DNA from 2 places in the Waltera sp. genome. Region 1 is predicted to be linked to the other one. Evidence: predicted binding sites of a transcription regulator. Region 1 holds the regulator's gene; the other holds the start of a gene.
What was found. Region 1 encodes NrdR, which represses ribonucleotide reductase genes. Its sites were predicted from a motif close to CACAANATNTTGTG; they were not measured.
Positions count from the first base shown of each region.

Region 2: ACLTOH_RS14980 (ribonucleoside triphosphate reductase) is a predicted target of NrdR. The motif match lies at 7,854-7,867, and genes of this name have one in related genera.

Region 1 is NZ_JBKVQF010000001.1:151,643-161,443, forward strand. It holds gene sigE (RNA polymerase sporulation sigma factor SigE) at 1-78, shown strand, start outside; gene ACLTOH_RS00645 (hypothetical protein) at 226-534, shown strand; gene ACLTOH_RS00650 (VanZ family protein) at 574-1,122, shown strand; gene sigG (RNA polymerase sporulation sigma factor SigG) at 1,112-1,891, opposite strand; gene ACLTOH_RS00660 (YlmC/YmxH family sporulation protein) at 2,054-2,287, shown strand; gene nrdR (transcriptional regulator NrdR) at 2,341-2,805, shown strand; gene ACLTOH_RS00670 (oligosaccharide flippase family protein) at 2,895-4,235, opposite strand; gene nifS (cysteine desulfurase NifS) at 4,372-5,550, shown strand; gene nifU (Fe-S cluster assembly scaffold protein NifU) at 5,577-6,014, shown strand; gene mnmA (tRNA 2-thiouridine(34) synthase MnmA) at 6,020-7,099, shown strand; gene ACLTOH_RS00690 (hypothetical protein) at 7,276-7,815, shown strand; gene cls (cardiolipin synthase) at 8,190-9,770, shown strand.
Region 2 is NZ_JBKVQF010000041.1:1,328-11,128, forward strand. It holds gene ACLTOH_RS14940 (XTP/dITP diphosphatase) at 1-190, opposite strand, end outside; gene ACLTOH_RS14945 (N-acetylmuramoyl-L-alanine amidase family protein) at 228-1,298, opposite strand; gene ACLTOH_RS14950 (THUMP domain-containing class I SAM-dependent RNA methyltransferase) at 1,304-2,455, opposite strand; gene ACLTOH_RS14955 (hypothetical protein) at 2,572-2,721, opposite strand; gene ACLTOH_RS14960 (DUF1700 domain-containing protein) at 3,137-3,634, opposite strand; tRNA gene ACLTOH_RS14965 (tRNA-Arg) at 3,775-3,848, opposite strand; gene ACLTOH_RS14970 (hypothetical protein) at 3,931-4,221, opposite strand; gene pyrF (orotidine-5'-phosphate decarboxylase) at 4,344-5,270, opposite strand; gene ACLTOH_RS14980 (ribonucleoside triphosphate reductase) at 5,361-7,754, opposite strand; gene ACLTOH_RS14985 (MATE family efflux transporter) at 8,090-9,421, opposite strand; gene ACLTOH_RS14990 (DUF4317 family protein) at 9,574-9,801, opposite strand, start outside.

The DNA.
Region 1 (9,801 bases):
ATCTCACAATCCTATATTTCAAGACTGGAGAAAAAGATCATGCGGCAGCTGAAAAAGGAGATCAGCCTGCATATTTGACTTTGCATTCGGGACGGATACATGATACTATATAACATGTGCAGAATTGTGGGAGCTGCGTGGCAACAGAGCAGTTCGTGAACCATATAATACAGACAGGATAGTTTTCAGGTAACGGAATCGGAAGTAACCAAAAAGGACAAATACATGATACAGCGTGATGATATATTATCAATGGAATATTTAAAAAAGACGGAATTCACCGGATGCCACCAGGGGATGCGTTACCGTCTGGAGCAGACTGAGGACCCGGAGGGCGGCAAAAAGCTTCTCGTGACGGTCTGGCCGGAGCCCTTTAATTATTTTAAGACACCGGAGGAGAAGAAGCAGAGAGCCCTTTTTTCCTTTGACGAGGACGGTGTGGTGGACGCGGTTGGCTGGATGAACGACAGATTATTTGAGAATAAAAAGCTATGGGACGAGGCGCCTTCCCGCTGGGACACTTACCAGATGTAAAACGGGAATTTTAAGAGACAGATATAGGATGAAGAAAGAATGATTTGGAAATATATAATAAGGGATCTGAACGGTGCCATACAATATCTGCCCTATGGTGTGATGGCCGGTGCCGTCATGGGACTGATCCTGAATGCAATGAATGCCAGGAGGGAGCGGAAGGGAAAAGAAGCCTTTCCGATGGCAGGTCTCATGGTGTTTTCTTTGTACCTTATGATCATACTGGTGATTACTTTTTTCTCCAGAGAGGATGGCAGCCGGAACCGTGCCATGGATCTGGAGCTTTTCTCCACCTGGGGGATCAATACGAGAAATAACGCCTTCGTGGTGGAAAACGTGCTGCTTTTCATCCCGTATGGCTTTGCATGCCCCTGGGCATTTCCCTGGCTGAGGGGATTTTTCAGGAACATCTTTGCGGCTTTTGTGACCAGCCTGGGAGTGGAGACTTTCCAGCTCATTACCGGCAGAGGTTATTTTCAGATCGATGATATCCTGACCAATGTGCTGGGAGGAGTCATCGGATACTGGATGTTTTGGCTGGTGTATCATACGTTACAGAGAATACGAGGATCAAGGTCTATGCGGTAAGATAGCCCCGCATAGCTTTCAATGCATTTTTTTCCAGACGGGAGACCTGGGCCTGGGAGATGCCGATCATATCGGCCACCTCGGTCTGGGTCTTTCCTTCGAAAAAGCGCAGGGAGATGATATGGCGTTCTCTGTCGTTCAGACGTTTCATGGCCTCACTGAGGGAGAGATGTTCCACCCACGTCTCTTCCTTATTTTTTTTGTCACTGATCTGGTCCATGACGTAGAGGGTGTCACCACCGTCGGTGTAGACCGGTTCGTAGAGGCTCATGGGATTCTGCATGGCATCCAGGGCATAGACGATGTCCTCCTTGGAGATACCTACTTCTGCGGCAATCTCTTCCATGGTGGGCTCCTTCAGATTTTTCCTGGTCAGGGTATCGCGGGCGTAGATTGCCTTGTAGGCGGTGTCCTTCAGAGACCGTGAAACACGGATACTATTGTTATCCCGTAAAAATCTGCGTATCTCACCGATAATCATTGGAACCGCGTAGGTGGAAAATTTTACACCCAGCGTGGAATCAAAATTGTCGATGGCCTTGATCAGACCGATACAGCCGATCTGGAACAGATCGTCCACATTTTCCGCACTGCCGGAAAAGCGTTTGATCACGCTCAGGACCAGACGCAGGTTGCCTTCGATGTAGGTCTCTCTGGCGGCGGTATCTCCCTCCCGGATCTTTGCGAAGAGAGCTTCCTTGTCCGCTGCCTTTAGCAAAGGCAGTTTTGCTGTATTGACACCGCAGATTTCTACTTTTCCCTGTACCATAGAGACCTCCCAAGTTTTCTGAATCGTTGCTGATTTTTGATAACTACAGTATTCACAGGAGAGTCAGTGACTATACCGGCAAGAAAGATTTTCCAGTTTTTCCCGAACGGGAAGCGGAGAGGTATCATATAATAAATAGAAAGAAAACGGGAGGAGCAGAGTATGCTTTTTTCCGAGTTAAAATGCAAAGATGTGATCAATGTCAGAGACTGTAAAAAGCTGGGGCATGTATGTGATCTGGAGTTCGATGAGTGCAGCGGATGTATCTGTAAGATCATGGTGCCGGGTGGAAACCAGTGGCTGGGATTCCTGCGCTGTGAGCCGAATATCGTCATCCCGTATAAGGACATCAGACAGATTGGACCGGACATAATTTTAGTTGACATTAACTGCTGAATCTTCTATAATCTTAACATAAATAACACGTGGTTTTTATAAGGAGGATGCCTATGAAATGTCCGTTCTGTAGCCATGAAAATACCAGAGTCATCGATTCGAGACCGGCGGAAGATAACAACTCCATTCGCCGCCGTCGTGTATGTGATGAATGCGGTAAGCGATTCACCACTTACGAGAAGATCGAGACGATTCCGCTGATCATTATTAAAAAGGATAATAACAGAGAGGCCTATGACCGTGCCAAGATCGAGGCAGGGGTGCTCAGAGCCTGTCATAAACGTCCGGTCAGCGCACAGCAGATCACGACTTTGGTGGATGAGGTGGAGAACGAGATTTTCAACAGGGAAGAACGGGAGATCCCCAGCGGCACCATCGGTGAGCTTGTGATGAATAAGTTAAAGGATCTGGATGCGGTTGCTTATGTGAGATTTGCGTCCGTGTACCGGGAGTTCAAGGACGTGAATACCTTCATGGATGAGCTGAAGAGTGTTCTCAACGATAAGAATCACAATTAAAATCAGAACAGGACTTCTGTATTTACGGAATAGCACACCTCCGTCTGCCCGGCATAAGTTGGACAGGGAGGTATTTTTATGCGATAAATTCAGAAAACTGTGTTTTGGCGGAAGAAACGGTACAGACAGAAAAAATAGATTCCGGCAAGTACCAGCTGGCTGACCAGAATCCCCCACAGATATCCCTGCATACCGATCACGGGAATGGCAAAAAATACGAACAGGAGCCGGATCAGAAGACAGACCACGTTGGAGACAAAGATCCGCCCCGCCATTCCCAACCCCTGCAAAATGCTAGAGAGCGTGGTATCCAGATACAAAAAAGGACAGATGAATCCCAGCGTCACGATGAAATGCCCGGCCAGTTCACTGTGGAACAATTCGGTTCCCATCCAATCCCCCAGAAAAAGAAAACCGCACAGACAAAGAAAGCCCATGAGACTGCAGTATTTTACGGTACGCAGAGTGTCGTTCCATACGGCTTCCCGGTCACCTTTTGCATGATTTTCGGAGATGGTGGGGAGGAGAAGGACTGCCACGGAACCGGTGAGAGCATTGGGAAAAAAGATCATGGGCATGGCCATACCGGTGAGTACGCCGTATACACTTAAGGCTGTGGTGGTATCATAACCGTAGAGCAGAAGCTTCTGGGGAATGGAGACAGCTTCGATGCTCTGCAAAATATTCAGAACGATACGATTGGCGGTCAGGGGCAGTGCCATGCCCAACAGATCCCGGTAGACCGCGGAAGAAGGACAGATATTTTGCAGGGAAAGAACAGAGGCATCCGGATACAGGTGTATGTACAGGCAGATCAGAGCGATCAGCATGGACAGAAGCTCGCCGACGGTCAGACCTAAGACGGCCGCATTGATGGAGGGGGTGCGCCCCTCAGACAGATCGGCTCCGGTGACGAGAAAGACACAGCCGACTCTGGCCAGCTGCTCCAGAAGCTGCGTGAGGGCAGGAACGGAAGCTTTCTTTTTTCCATAGAAATAGCCGTTGATGCAGGCATGCAGCGCGGCAAAAGGAATAGAGAAGGACAGAATCCGCAGCATGGATATGGTACGGGCTTCTTTTAACAGGAAGGTTCCTATGGGTTCTGCGGCGAGAAACAGGACAGCATTGACTCCAAGGGACAGAGGGAGCGTGATGCTTGCCCCGGTCAGCAGCGTTTTCAGGTCATCGGAACGCCGCCCCGCAGTATTGGCGGCAACGAATTTGGAGATGGCGGTCTGGTAGCCGGCAGCTGTCAGGGAAAAGGAGAGAGACAGTGCGGGACTGAGCAGCTGATAGATCCCCATTCCTTCTTCTCCGAAGAGCCTGGACAGGTAGATCCGGTAGAAAAAACCGATGATGCGGGTGATAAGACCGGTGATCGTCAGAATCAGAGTACCGAAGATCAGAGGATGACGTTTGGCATGCTTCATAGCTTTTCGTTGGATCCTTTGCAGATAAAAGATCTTGCAAAAGTATATTCCATCCACCTTGTTGACAGAACTGCGCGGTGAATGCTATCATGAATAACAGTGAAATAAGCATGAAAATATGCGGAAATGAGGCAGTATGATATATTTAGATAATGCAGCAACTACCAAAACGGCACCGGAGGTCGTGGATGCGATGCTTCCGTACTTCAGTGAATACTACGGCAATGCCAGCACCATCTACAGTCTGGGTGCCGAGAGCAAGAAGGCCATGGATCATGCCCGCCAGACCATCGCAGACAGTCTGGGTGCGAAGCCGGAAGAGATCTATTTTACTGCCGGCGGTTCTGAGTCCGACAACTGGGCATTAAAAGCCACCGCAGAAGCCTATGCTTCCAAGGGAAAACATATCATTACCACGAAGATCGAGCATCATGCCATTCTTCATACCTGTGAGTATCTGGAGAAGCGAGGCTTTGAGATCACTTATCTGAATGTGGACAGAGACGGACTGATCAGTCTGGACGAGTTGAAGGCAGCCATTCGCCCTGACACGATTCTGATCAGTGTAATGTTTGCAAATAACGAGATCGGTACCATCGAACCCATTGCCGAGATCGGTGAGATCGCGAAGGAGCACGGTGTATTGTTCCATACCGATGCGGTACAGGCGTATGCACAGGTTCCCATCAATGTGGATGAAATGCACATCGACATGCTCAGTGCCAGCGGCCACAAATTAAACGGGCCCAAGGGTATCGGCTTCTTATATATCCGCAAGGGTGTGAAGATCCGTTCCTTTGTACACGGCGGAGCACAGGAGAGAAGCCGCAGAGCCGGTACAGAGAACATTCCTGGTATCGTGGGACTGGGTGCTGCTGTAGAGCGCGCTATGCGTATTATGGATACCAAGACTCGCAAGGAGATCGAACTGCGGGATTATCTGATCGGACGTCTGGAGAACGAGATCCCTCACTGCTGGCTGAACGGTCACCGCACGAAGAGACTTCCGAACAATATCAACTTCTCCTTCCTGTTCATCGAAGGAGAATCCATGTTGATCATGCTGGATATGAAGGGTATTTGCGCTTCCAGCGGTTCTGCATGTACTTCCGGATCTCTGGATCCTTCCCATGTACTGCTGGCTATCGGCTTAAAGCATGAGGAAGCACACGGCTCCTTGCGTCTGACCTTATCTGAGGAAAGCACGAAGGAAGAGATGGACATCGTGGCGGAAGAAGTGAAGAAAATTGTACAGAGACTGCGGGATATGTCTCCTTTATATGAAGATTTCCTGAAAAGCCAGAAGAACAACTAAGTGAGAAAGAAGAGGATAACAGATACATGTACAGTGAAAAAGTAATGGACCACTTTCAGAACCCCAGAAATGTAGGGGAGATCGAGGATGCCAGCGGCGTAGGTACCGTGGGCAATGCAAAGTGCGGAGATATTATGAGAATGTTCCTGGACATTGACGAGAACGGGATCATCCGGGAAGCAAAGTTCAAGACCTTCGGCTGCGGCGCTGCCGTAGCTACCAGCTCCATGGCTACCGAACTGGTAAAGGGTAAGACCATTCAGGAAGCATTACAGGTAACGAACAAGGCTGTAATGGAGGCTCTGGACGGACTGCCGCCCGTAAAGGTACACTGCTCACTGCTTGCAGAGGAAGCGATTCATGCAGCACTGTGGGATTATGCAGAGAAGAACCATATCACCATCGAAGGACTGCAGAAGCCCAAGAATGACATCAGTGAGGGCGAAGAAGAGGAAGATTATTAAGATCTATGAAGAAAAAAGTAGTAGTAGGCATGTCCGGGGGAGTAGATTCCTCCGTGGCAGCCATGTTATTGAAGGAACAGGGCTATGACGTGATCGGCGTCACTATGCAGATCTGGCAGGACGAAGAGGAAGCAGCCAAGGAAGCCAACGGCGGCTGCTGCGGACTGTCGGCGGTGGATGATGCCAGAAGAGTAGCACAGAGACTGGAGATTCCTTATTATGTCATGAACTTTAAGAAGGAATTCAAATGCCATGTCATGGACTATTTTGTGGCAGAGTATTTAAGAGGCCATACCCCCAATCCCTGTATTGCCTGCAACCGTTATGTGAAGTGGGAATCCCTGCTGCAGAGAAGCCTGGAGATCGGGGCGGATTATATTGCCACGGGACATTATGCGAGGATTGACAGGCTGCCGAATGGCCGTTTTGCCATCCGTAATTCCGTTACCGCAGCCAAGGATCAGACCTATGCGTTGTACAATCTGACCCAGGAGCAGCTGGCACATACCCTGATGCCGGTGGGTGAATATACCAAGGATGAAATCCGCGTCCTGGCAGAGGAGGCGGGACTTCCGGTGGCGCATAAGCCGGACAGTCAGGAGATCTGTTTCGTGCCGGACAATGATTATGCTTCCTTTATTGACAGAGAAGCCGGCGAAAAGGTGCCGGGACCGGGCAATTTTGTCACGGAGGACGGCAGGATCTTAGGCCGGCATAAGGGCATTACCCATTATACACTGGGACAGCGCAGAGGACTGGAACTTCCTATGGGGGAAAGAGTGTTTGTCACCGCCATCCGTCCCGAGACCAATGAAGTCGTCATCGGTTCCAATCAGGAACTCTTTACGGATAAAGTGCTGTGCGATCATGTGAATTATATGACAGTGGAAGATCTGACAGAGCCCACCAGAGTATTGGCGAAGATCCGTTACAACCATAAGGGAGAATACGGAACTCTGACAAAACAGCCGGACGGTAAAGTGCTCTGTACCTTTGACGCACCGGTACGTGCCGCAACACCGGGGCAGGCCATGGTATTTTATCAGGATGAGCATGTACTGGGCGGCGGAACCATTATTCTGTAGGAAAGCGCTCAAAGAGGAGGTCTCTGTGTCCTACGGATACAAAGATTTGTATAGCGGAAAAGATCGGGATCACTATTGTTACAATAGTGGTCCTGCATTTTTATCACGGCGTATGACAACAGTGGCACCGACGTGCATATAATAGTAGAAAGCTTTTAACAACAGCAGGAGTGTTTATGGATTATCGTTTTTCATTTCAGAGACCTATGAGAAGAAGCAGTTTCGGCTCCATGAAGGGAACCATTGTGGATCTGGTACCGGCAGGACAGGGTGGCCGCAGAGCCGATGGATGCCTTTTGTTCGCTACAATCGAGGATACGGACGGCAACACGGTGAACTTTTTCATCAACCCGGATACGTATGTGGTGGATTTCACTACACTGTCGGTTGGAATGATGGCAACCTTCTGGTATCGCAACGATGCGCCCATGCCCCTGATCTATCCGCCTCAGTATACGGCAGTGGTAGTGGCTGAAGAGAGAAGCGACCGGAATGTGGATGTGAGCTACTACAGCAATTCCCTGGTCAATGAGGAGCAGACATTGCAGCTGAATCTGGATGGCACAGTGGATGTGCGTACCGTGAACAACCAGTATTTCCAGGCGAGTCCCGCGAACCATAATCTGGTGGTCATCTATTCCTCTTCCACGAGAAGCATTCCTGCCCAGACCACGCCGTCTACAGTGGTGGTACTGTGTGACAGAAACTGTGGTTAGGCAGACAAAAGAGGACAGTTGTAGTCCATTGACCTATTGAGATTTTTGCAAAAATGTTATACCATAAAATAATCCCCTATAGAATGATGTCGGGGGCAAAAGTCCCCGACTTTGATGCCTACGGATTGTTCCGTGCTGCGCACTCCCACAATCCGCCCCAATATTCGCATATCGTGGGATTATCATCCCACTTTATGCTCATATCGGGGCGGGTCCCAAGGTCTTTCGCCCACATATGAGCAAGCTCATGTGTGCTTAGACCTTTTGACCCTGGCACCATAGAATATACCCATGGCTGTCTGTGCGCAGTGCAGGCAGCCTGTAAGGGGGAGATTACTTATGATCTGGCAGAACGAAAGAGAAAAGAGGACATTATGGGTAAGAAAAAGCAGATGCGTTCTGAAGTAAAAGGGAATGTGAAAAACAGTATAGGAAGAATTGCGTTTGCAGCATTGGCTGTGCTCTTACAGATCGGCTGGATACTGGTATTAATGATCAAACTGTATCAGTATTCTTCAGTGATCTCTCTGCTGACCAGCCTGTTTGCGCTGGCGGTGGCACTCAGGATTTATGGGAAACATACCAATGCCGCATTTAAGATGCCCTGGATCATCGTAATATTGGCATTTCCTGTGTTCGGTCTGTGTATTTACGGATTGTTCGGACATAAAGAGGCTATGCATAAAATCATCCGGAAATTTGAGGATGTGGATGCACAACTGATTCCTCTGAATGTGCAGGATGAGACCATATTGCAGCAGCTGGAGCAGGAAGATCCTCTGCTGGCAAATCAATGCCATTATATCTGGAAGTATGGTAATTATCCGGTGTATGACACGACAGCTGTGAAATTCTATCCGGAAGCTTATCTGGGATACGAGGAACAGCTTAAGGAGCTGGAGAAGGCAAAGCACTTTATATTCCTGGAATATCATGCCATAGAGGAGGCAGAGGCTTTTGCACGGCTGAAGGATGTATTGGCAAGAAAGGCTGCCGAGGGCGTGGAAGTCCGTATTCTGTACGACGATGTGGGCTGTATCGGCTTTTTGGATAAAAGCTTTATAGACCGCATGAATGCCATCGGTGTACAGTGCCGGGTATTTAACTATGTAGTGCCCTTTTTAAATATTTTCATGAATAACCGCGACCATCGTAAGATCATGGTCATCGACGGAAAAGTAGGATTCACCGGTGGATATAACCTGGCGGACGAGTATTTCAATATCACGCATCCTTACGGTTACTGGAAGGATACTGGAGTGAAGCTGACCGGCAGAGCGGTACAGAACTTTACCATGATGTTCTTGGAAATGTGGAATGTTATGGGACAGGCGGACACGGATTATGAAAAGTATCTGAAGGCGTCGCAGGAAGGTGTGGAAGACGGAAATGTGCAGAAGGCGTCCGGCTATGTACAGCCCTATGCGGATTCTCCTCTGGACGGAGAGCCGGTGGGAGAGAATGTCTACCTGAACCTGATCAAGACAGCGAAAAAACGCCTCTATGTGGCAACTCCTTATCTGATCATCAGTGATGAGATGACGAGAGAGCTGGGACTGGCGGCAAAACGTGGCGTGGATGTACGGGTATTTACCCCCGGTATTCCGGATAAAAAAGTAATCTACGGTGTGACCAGATCCTATTATTCCGGACTGGTGCGCCAGGGTGTGCGGGTTTATGAATATACCCCGGGTTTCCTGCATGCGAAGCAGATGCTCTGCGATGAGGATACGGCGACCGTCGGTACCATCAATATGGATTACCGGAGCCTGTATCATCATTTTGAAAACGGTGTGTGGATGCACGGCTGTGATGCCATCCGGGATATTGAGGCGGATTTTGATAAGCTGATACAGGATAGTGAGGAAGTCACCGATAAATACCGGGATGGAAGGAAAAATATGGCAGTGAGAGGCTGGCAGTGTATCATGCGGCTGATCGCGCCGTTGCTGTAACAGACATCATAACGGAAAGCTGGAGATTACG
Region 2 (9,801 bases), on a different contig from region 1:
TCGTAAAAGCAGCCACCGCACGGGCCTTGATCAGTGCATTCTCTTCGTAGGTCTTACCGTTTTCTTCAATATCTGCTTTAATGCCCGCATCTTTCATGGATACGACTTCCAGACCGGTATCCTCCATGATCATGCGGATTTCTTTGATTTTTCCGGCATTGCCGGTCGCGAATACGATTCTTCCCTGCATATTAACTCCTTGCCGCATTTGTGTTCTTATATAGTCATCATTGCGTATTAGTATAAACCTCGGAAATAGCTTCTGCAATACCTTCCGCCAGCTTTTTTTGATAGCTTTCCTGTTCCAGCAGCTGTCTCTCGCTGCTGTTGGTCACATATCCGAGAGAAATTCTGGCTGCCGGGATCTTCAGCTGCCACAGAATGTCATCTTCCTCCGCCGGGAACAATCCAATGGCCCGGTTGCTGGAAGCCACCGTCACTTGTCTGGTCACGCAGTCGGCCCATTGTACATTTCCGAAATCCGGCAGATAATACTCATCATTGTATTCTGCCCGGATGCCGTAGGTACTCTCCTGTGCATCATCTGCTGACAGTCCGATCTCCAGGTACAGATCTGCATCCACCCAGTCAGCGAAGCTACGCCTTACTTCCTGTGCGACCTCTGTATCTTCTGTACGGGTAAGATATATTTTTACCATGCTTCCTTCCAACAGCTGTGCCGTCTGTCTTGCCACCTCCAGAGCGATGTTCTTCTCCTCACAACCGGAATCGGCAACGCCTCTGTCCCTTCCGCCTCCCACGGGATCCAGCACTACGATCCGGTCGTAAGATTCTCTGGGATTGACAAAATCGATCTTCAGAGTTCCCTCTTCCAGAGTACTGTGATACTCCAGGATCTCCTTCATGGACAATCTGAGCAATACGCCCTCGTTCTGTGCTTCACAGATGCCGTTTCCCACCAGGCTGAAATCTCCGGTAAGCTGATGTTCCCGGTAAAAAGATTTTCTGCCGTTCTGCACATAGATCCAGAGTTCCCTTTCCATGTAATGATTTTCCACCACTACATTTTCCGCTTTCGTACCGGTTTCCAATGGTATACAGATCTCCCGTTCTGCCTTCCTGTCTTCCGCCATGTCCAGCTGCATTTCATGGGACCGTTCCGCCTGATTCTCTGTGACCAGACCGCCCTGTTCCTGACTTAACGCGGAGATCACCACCGTCTTATGCGCTGCCGTCCAGAGCATGATGCCCATAGACATACTTCCCAGCAGGAGCCAGAGGATCAATGTAATGCGTCTATTCTGTTGTTGATCCCTGATCTGCAGTAAATTTTTCATTTCTTCTAAACGTCTCTTCTCTTCGGAGGCTTCGGTCCCAGAAACTGATAATAATAAGTCTTCATCATTCCGTTGTAGATCTTGCGGTTCTTGTCCGCTTTCCTGCCGATATCCTTCTCTGCCTGCTCATAGGCAGTGATCAGATACATACTCCAGGAATCCAGTTCCCGGAATCGTTCTCCGATGGTACGGTACAACTGCGGCATCTGGCTCTTATCCTGCAAACGCTCTCCATAGGGAGGATTGGTGATAATAAAGCCGTATTTCTTCGGGTGATGAAGCTCTTCCACACCACGACGCTGGAAATGAATCAGCTTGTCCACACCCGCCATCCGTGCATTTTCTCTGGCGATCTTCACCATATCCTCGTCAATATCATAGCCCTGAATATCTGTCTCCACTGACAGATCGATCATCTCTTCCGCCTCATCCATTGTATCATACCATACCTTTTTTCCTATGATATGGGGCCATTCTTCCGCCGTAAAACTGCGGTTCCTGCCGGGTGCCATATTGGCCGCCATCATGGCTGCCTCAATAGGGAAGGTGCCGCTTCCGCAGAAGGGATCCACCAGGATCCTTCCCGCATTCCAGGGAGTCAGTTCGATCAGTGCAGCAGCCAGATTCTCCGCAATGGGGGCTTTTGCCGTCAGCTTACGATATCCTCTCTTATGTAAGGACTCTCCGGTGCTGTCCAGTCCCACGGTCACTTCATCCTTCATCAGGAATACCCGGACAGGGAAATTTTCTCCATCTTCAGGGAACCAGCTGATCTCATACTGGGCCTTCAGCCGCTCCACCATTGCTTTTTTCATAATGGACTGAATATCCGAGGGGCTGAACAATTTGGACTTTACACTAGCTGCCTTGGCCACCCAGAATTTGCCGTCCTTCGGAATGTATTCTTCCCAGGGAAGATTTTTCGTGCCCTGAAACAGTTCTTCAAAAGTCTCCGCATGAAAACTTCCGATTTTGATAAGGATTCTTTCTGCCGTCCGCAGAAAAATATTTGCTCTGCACAAAGCCTCCTCATCTCCGAAAAAGGTGACACGACCATCCGCCACTTCTGTAATATCATATCCCAGATCTGTAATCTCTCTTTTTAATACTGATTCCATACCGAAATGGCAGGGAGCAATCAATTCAAAACGTCTCATTCGTTCCTCCGGATCTTAGTCATCAATTATTGCACATATAAAGTTATTATATATGGATTCTGAAAATATGTAAATAGGGCTGCCTTGCGGCAGCCCCTGAAAAATTATGCACCCGATTAGCAGTTCTTGTTCTGCTCCCTGTTGTTGCTCTGATTCTTATTCTGATTCTGGCTGTTCTGCTTATTCTGGGAGTTCTTACTGTTCTCGCTCTCGTCATAAGAGTTGTTATACTTGTTCTGATTGTTCTGTTCATAATTGTTAGACATATTTGTGACCTCCTGATAGGAAATATCTTTTTTAGTTACAGGAGTAGTATGTCTATTTCGCACAAAAATATGCCCAAAAATTATGGTACTTTAGAACTAAATTTCTTCTTGCATTTTTATATCATTAGTACTATAATCATAATTGTAAATAGAAACCCCTTCATGATTCTATTTGCACCCTTATGTATTATTTATTTATACTCCCCTCATGAGAGCCACCAGCTTCCCCCTGGCGGCTCTTTACGTTGGAACTATTCAGAGTCAATAAATATAATCGGAGCAACCGTCAGATGCTCGCATCTGTAAGGTACTCCGATTATATTTATTTGACGAAGTAACCTCAATGAGCAAAAAGTAAGCCTCGCAGAGGCGTTTTGCGAATTGAGGGACTATGAATAGCTGATTTATATAGTTGCTAGTTAAGCCAGTCCCGAAATAATTTCACCAGGAACAATACTACCACAATCGGAATCAGTACCGGTGCCAGAAAAGACAATACGGAAAATACCGCACCGAAGATCAATACTACCACCAGAATCCCAAGGATCAGCCACACCCAGCCCGGAAGCTTCGCCAGAACATTTCCCACCTTACTCTGGTGTGTTCCGTAGCCATCGTCTTCCTCTGTATAACTACGATGGACATTCTGTCCGGCAGCCTCCCGATACTCTCCGTTGCCGTAGACCGTGTTCCGGTATCCGGAACGGTTGTCTCCACCGTTGGTCTGAATGATTGTGCGGGCGATCAGTCTGGGATCTCCCAGGCTCTCTAAGACTTCCTCTTCTGTCCTGCCCTTGCGGATCTCTGTATTTATATAATCCTGGTAATAATTTACATTATCCATGACCAGACCGGGAGAAACACGCCCATTCAGCGCCATCCGCAGTCGGTCCACAAATTCCTGTTTGTTCATACTTTCACGACTTCCTCCATTTACATCATCATTTTAGCATGACATAAGTACCACGTAAATATACGGATCGGGAAGTATTTCTAAAACTTTTCTAAAATGCAAAATAAAAACCCCGGAGACATCATCTCCGGGGCCTTAGATGTACGTGACAGGATTCGAACCCACGACCTTCTGGTCCGTAGCCAGACGCTCTATCCAGCTGAGCTACACGTACATTTCATTTACAGGTTTTCGCCTGCAACAGTATGTATTGTAACTGCTGCGGGCGAAAATGTCAATAGAATTTTTCAATTTTTTCAAACAATTTTATCTGCTGCCTGCTTTTCCGTAGCCTGTACGACTTTTACGTCGTATTTTTCCAGGATGGCCTGCTTGAATTCTTCGTAATTGTCTTCATCATCATAGCAGGCATATTCGATCTCCAGCGGTTCCTCAGTCTTCATCAGGAGCATTCCCAAAAGTGACTTTGCATCCATTGCCATCTTCTGAATACGGATGTCGATTGCATCGTCGAATTCGTTGCAGGTATCTACAAAATGTCTGATATCATCCTCCGAGTGGAAGGTAATATATAACTCTTCTTTCATCCTCTGTTCTCCCATCTGTCCGCTTGTGGACACCCCATACATTTATCACTATTCAGAGCCAAAAGTAAAGTCTCAAAGAGACGATTTTGCGAATGAGACTCTGAATAGTAGCTGTTTTCTGCCTAGCGTGCTGCCAGCGCCTGTGCGATATCTTCACGCATATCCAGTACTGCCGCACGGGAAGCATCTGCATAATTCTGCTCGCCAAACTGTGCGTATTTCTCCTGCTGGTATGCGGCAATGATGCCACGGGAAGAGTTGATAATGGCACCCAGTCTGTCCTCATTGAAAAAATGTACCAGATCTGCGCCCTTACCGCCCTGTGCACCGTAACCGGGCACCAGGATAAATGCCTTGGGCATTACCTTACGAAGTACCTTTCCCTGCTCAGGATAGGTTGCTCCTACGACAGCACCTACATAGCTGTAGGAATCACCCATACAGTCAGCTCCCCAGGCTGCTACCTTTTCTCCTACAAGCTCATACAGAGGTCTGCCGTTCACCAGCTGATCCTGGAACTCGCCGCTGCTGGGATTGGAAGTCTTCACCAGTACGAAAATACCTTTTTTCTCTTCCTTACAGATCTTCACAAAAGGATTTACACCGTCGGATCCCAGATAAGGGTTCACGGTTACAAAATCTTCATCAAAACCGTAATAGCTCTTGCTGCCTACCTGTACTTTGCCCAGATGTCCTACCGCGTATGCTTCGGAAGTGGATCCGATATCGCCGCGCTTGATATCGCCGATGACGATCAGGCCTTTTTCCTTGCAATAATCCACAGTCTTCTTAAATGCCACCATGCCGGGAATACCGAACTGCTCATACATTGCCACCTGAGGCTTCACAGCGGGTACTAAATCATAAATAGCATCCACAATCCCCTTATTGTACTGCCAGATGGCCTCTGCAGCACCTTCCAGTGTCTCACCGTATTCAGTGAATGCTGCTTTCTTAATATATTCCGGCACGAATTTCATCATAGGATCCAGTCCTACCACGATCGGTGCGTTGGTTTCTTTGATTCGAGTGATCAGTTTGTTGATCATATTTCCTCCGTTCTGCAATAGATCTGCCTTTGAATTTATATTATTACACAGCAAAGGCACCGCCTTCGGGCGATGCCTCCTGACCTGTTTCTATTCTACCCCAACTAATGTCAGTTGGTCAACGTACTTCTTGATATTTGAAGCATTTACATACTTTTTATGGCTGTCACCGTTTACCACCACCAGAGTCGGTGCCTGCATTACACCGTAACGTCTTGCCAGCTCCATATTCTCCTCCGCATCGATGGTCACGTAGGGTACATTTTTCAGATATTCCTTCACCAGCTTACAGTTAGGACAGGTCTTGGTGGTGAACAGATACTTGATGTTCTGCGGCTGCTCCACTTTTACATCCACCTCTTCTGCAAAATTGGACAAGGTCACCACGCTTCTGGTGGGACGCTTCAGGGAAGAATGTGCAATATCATACTCTGTTCTGTTGGCGTATTCCTGTAGCTTACCATCATTCCAGTTCTGTACCGGACGATAGTAACCGGTGATACGGCTGTAGACCTCGGTCTTCGCCCCACAGTGAGGACATACCTTCACTTCGCCCGCCAGATAACCATGCTCCTTACAGATGGAATAAGTCGGAGACAGGGTGTAATAGGGCAACTTGTAATTGGAAGCTATGGTGCGTACCAGAGAAGCCGCTGCCTTCCAGTCGGGAAGCTTTTCTCCCAGGAATGCATGGAACACTGTGCCGGAGGTATACAGAGTCTGCAATTCATCCTGAATATCCAGTGCATCGAAAATATCCACGGTATAGTCCACCGGCAGATGGGAGGAATTCGTATAATAAGGGGTATCTCCGGGCTTTCCGGCCGTCTTGATGCCGGGCCAGCGCTTTCTGTCGTGCTTTGCCAGACGGTACGTGGTACTCTCCGCAGGGGTCGCCTCCAGATTGTAGAGGTCTCCGTACTGCTCCTGATAATCCGACAGACGCTCTCTCATATGATTCAGTACTTCCTTGGTGAACTCCTGGGTCCTGGGATCGCTCATATCCGCTCTCAGCCAGTTGGCATTTAAGCCCACTTCATTCATACCGATCAGACCGATGGTAGAGAAATGATTCTCAAAGGTTCCCAGATACCGCTTGGTATAGGGATACAGTCCCTCGTTCAGCAGCTTCGTAATGACACCGCGCTTGATCTTCAGGGATCTGGCTGCAATGTCCATCATGTGGTTCAGTCTTGCGTAAAACTCGTCCTTGTTGGCAGACAGATATGCGATTCTGGGCATATTGATGGTGACAACGCCCACGCTTCCGGTGCTCTCGCCGGAACCGAAGAATCCTCCGGTCTTCTTGCGCAGTTCCCGCAGATCCAGACGCAGTCGGCAGCACATACTGCGGACATCACTGGGCTGCATGTCAGAATTGATATAATTGGAAAAATACGGTGTACCGTATTTTGCGGTCATCTCGAATAACAGTCTGTTGTTCTCGGTGTCGGACCAGTCAAAATCCTTTGTGATGGAATAAGTCGGGATCGGATACTGGAAACCACGGCCGTTGGAATCGCCCTCGATCATGGTCTCGATAAACGCCTTGTTGACCATGTCCATTTCCTTTTTACAATCCTTATATTTGAAATCCATCTCCACACCACCTACCAGCGCCGGCAGCTCTGCCAGATCATCGGGCACCGTCCAGTCTAGCGTGATATTGGAAAAAGGAGCCTGTGTGCCCCAGCGGCTGGGGGTGTTGACACCGTAAATAAATGCTTCGATGCATTTTTTCACTTCGGGATAGCTTAAATTATCTACCTTTACAAATGGGGCAAGATAGGTATCAAAGGAAGAAAATGCCTGTGCTCCCGCCCATTCGTTCTGCATGATCCCCAGGAAATTTACCATCTGGTTGCATAGCACGGATAAGTGTCTCGCCGGAGCAGAAGTAATCTTGCCGGTGATGCCGCCCAGTCCCTCCTTGATCAGCTGCTTTAAGGACCATCCGGCACAGTAGCCGGTCAGCATGGACAGATCATGGATATGGATATCCGCATTCCGATGTGCCTCTGCAATCTCTTCATCATAGATTTCAGACAGCCAGTAGTTCGCCGTCACCGCACCCGAGTTGCTTAAGATCAGACCACCTACGGAATAGGTCACCGTGGAGTTCTCTTTCACACGCCAGTCTTCCACCTTGACATAACTGTTGACCACATCCTTGTAGTCCAGAATGGTAGACTTCATGGCACGCATTTTCTCCCGCTGCTTGCGGTACAGAATATACGCCTTCGCCACCTCTTCATAGCCGGCCTGTCCCAGTACACGCTCCACACTGTCCTGAATGTCTTCCACGTGGATCTCGTCATTCTCCACCTTTTTCTGGAAATCCGCAGTTACCCGTAACGCAAGAAGATCAATAATGTCATTATTGTAGCTCATCTGCGTCGCAGTAAAAGCCTTCATAATGGCATCATTGATCTTCGTCAGTGTAAAGTCCGATTTGGAACCATCTCGTTTGATTACCTGAAACATCTTATGTACCCCCTTACCTTCGTGTCCCCATGGGCTTTCGCCCGTAAAACCTATCACGGTCTATTCTACAATACTTTGTAGGGGAAGTCAATTAAAGGATACAAGATATTGTGTATACATCAGTTCACCCGTCGATTGCGAGAGTGCTGCTTTACGCTCGCGTAAGGAGCCGGCTCTGTGCAAATCGACGAGGGGAGCGCCATCTCATGAGCAAAAGGCAGCTGCGTAGCAGCGGAAAGCCTCGAAGAGGCGATTTTGCGAATGGCGCAGGGTGAACGACCACGGGTACGAATGGCGCGGGGTGAACGGCCGCGAATGTGAACGGTACTCGCCTCTTACGCTCTCTTCCACACCCTGTGGTACAACACATACGCCACCACCGCAGTCACGCTCTCCGTGCAGACAAATGCCCACCACACACCGGTGACGCCGATCAGGCGGCTCAGCACAAATGCCGCAGGGATGATCACCGCCACATACCGCATCACGGAGATCACCAGGGAAGCCATGCCCTGTCCCAGCGCCTCCAGTGCGCCGGAGCTGGTCACCGACACAGCGGACAGAATAAAGCCCAGACTGATGATGTGCAGTGCTGTAATACCGATGGTAACAGTCTCCGGATTCTCGGTGAACAGTCCGATCAGTCCTCCGGGGATCAGCCAGCACAATGCCGTGCCGATAGCCATGATCCCGGCAGTCAGTTCCAGCGTCAACCGGTAGATCTGCTCCACACGCTTCCGCTCTCCGGCACCGTAATTGTAACCAATCAGCGGCCGGATGCCCTGAATGATGCCATTGGAGGGCAGATAGATAAAGGTCTGCAGCTTGTAATAAACGCCCAGTACCAGCACATACGCACCCGAATAAGCCGCCAGAATACCGTTCAGTGCGGAAATCAACAGAGACGGCAGTGCCATATTCAGCGTAGCCGGAATGCCGATGCCGTAGGTCTTGCCACAGATCTCTCCTTCCGGTCGCAGATAAGTTCTGCGCAATTTTACCGGCAACGGATCCAACACATAATAGATGATATATACTAATAACGTGATCACCTGACCGATTCCGGTAGCCAGAGCCGCTCCGGCGATCTCCATCCGGGGAAACGGTCCGATACCGAAGATCAACAACGGATCCAACACAATATTCGTCACAAATCCGGCGATCATACTGACCATGGTGGCACGCATCCGGCCCACCGCCTGAAAGATTTTCTCTAACGTGATACCTCCGGTGACAATGGTGGAAAACAGGAATACCACATTGGAATATTCCATACCCAGTGCCCGCACGGTATCGCTCTTCGTAAACATCCCTAAGAACCAGTTCATGCCGCAGAGGAATAAGATCATAAGCAGTACGCCGTGCAATACTCCCAGCACCATGCCCTGGGTTGCCGTCTTATCCGCTTTTTCCTGATTCTGTGCTCCCAGATAGAAGGAGATCATGGCATTCACACCCACACCGAAGCCCACTGCCACCGCCGTCAACAAGTTCTGTGCCGGATAGACTAAAGACAATGCCGTCATGGCATCTTCACTGAGCTTCGCCACGAAATAACTGTCTACAATGTTATAGAGGGAATTAAATGCCATGGACAGCATCATGGGAAGTGCCATGGACATGACCAACGGGAATATCTTCTTTTCTTTCATATAAGTCTGGTTCATTTTTCCTCTCCTTAAACAACAAACGCCACACAACATTCCTGCTGTGTGGCGAAAATAAGATCGATATCTTGAAAAATCCACTCCCTTACGGGTTTTATGACCGGTTATTCATTTTGTTCCAGAGCGTATTATAGGGAAGAAATGCCTTTCTGTCAAGCCTGTACGCCCAGTATTTTTGCAAATAACTGTGCCCCTTCCTCCGCCTGATAGATATTGATACCGTCAATGTCTGTGCTGTGGTTGGCAAAGGCAGGGTACAAAAATCCCGCCTCCGGTTTTCCGGCCTCGTAGTCTCCGGTCACTGGACTGATCGTGCCGATGAGAAACTGATAGACTTCCTCGGACTCCCACTGGTTCTCTTTGTCTTTTCCCTTGGTGGG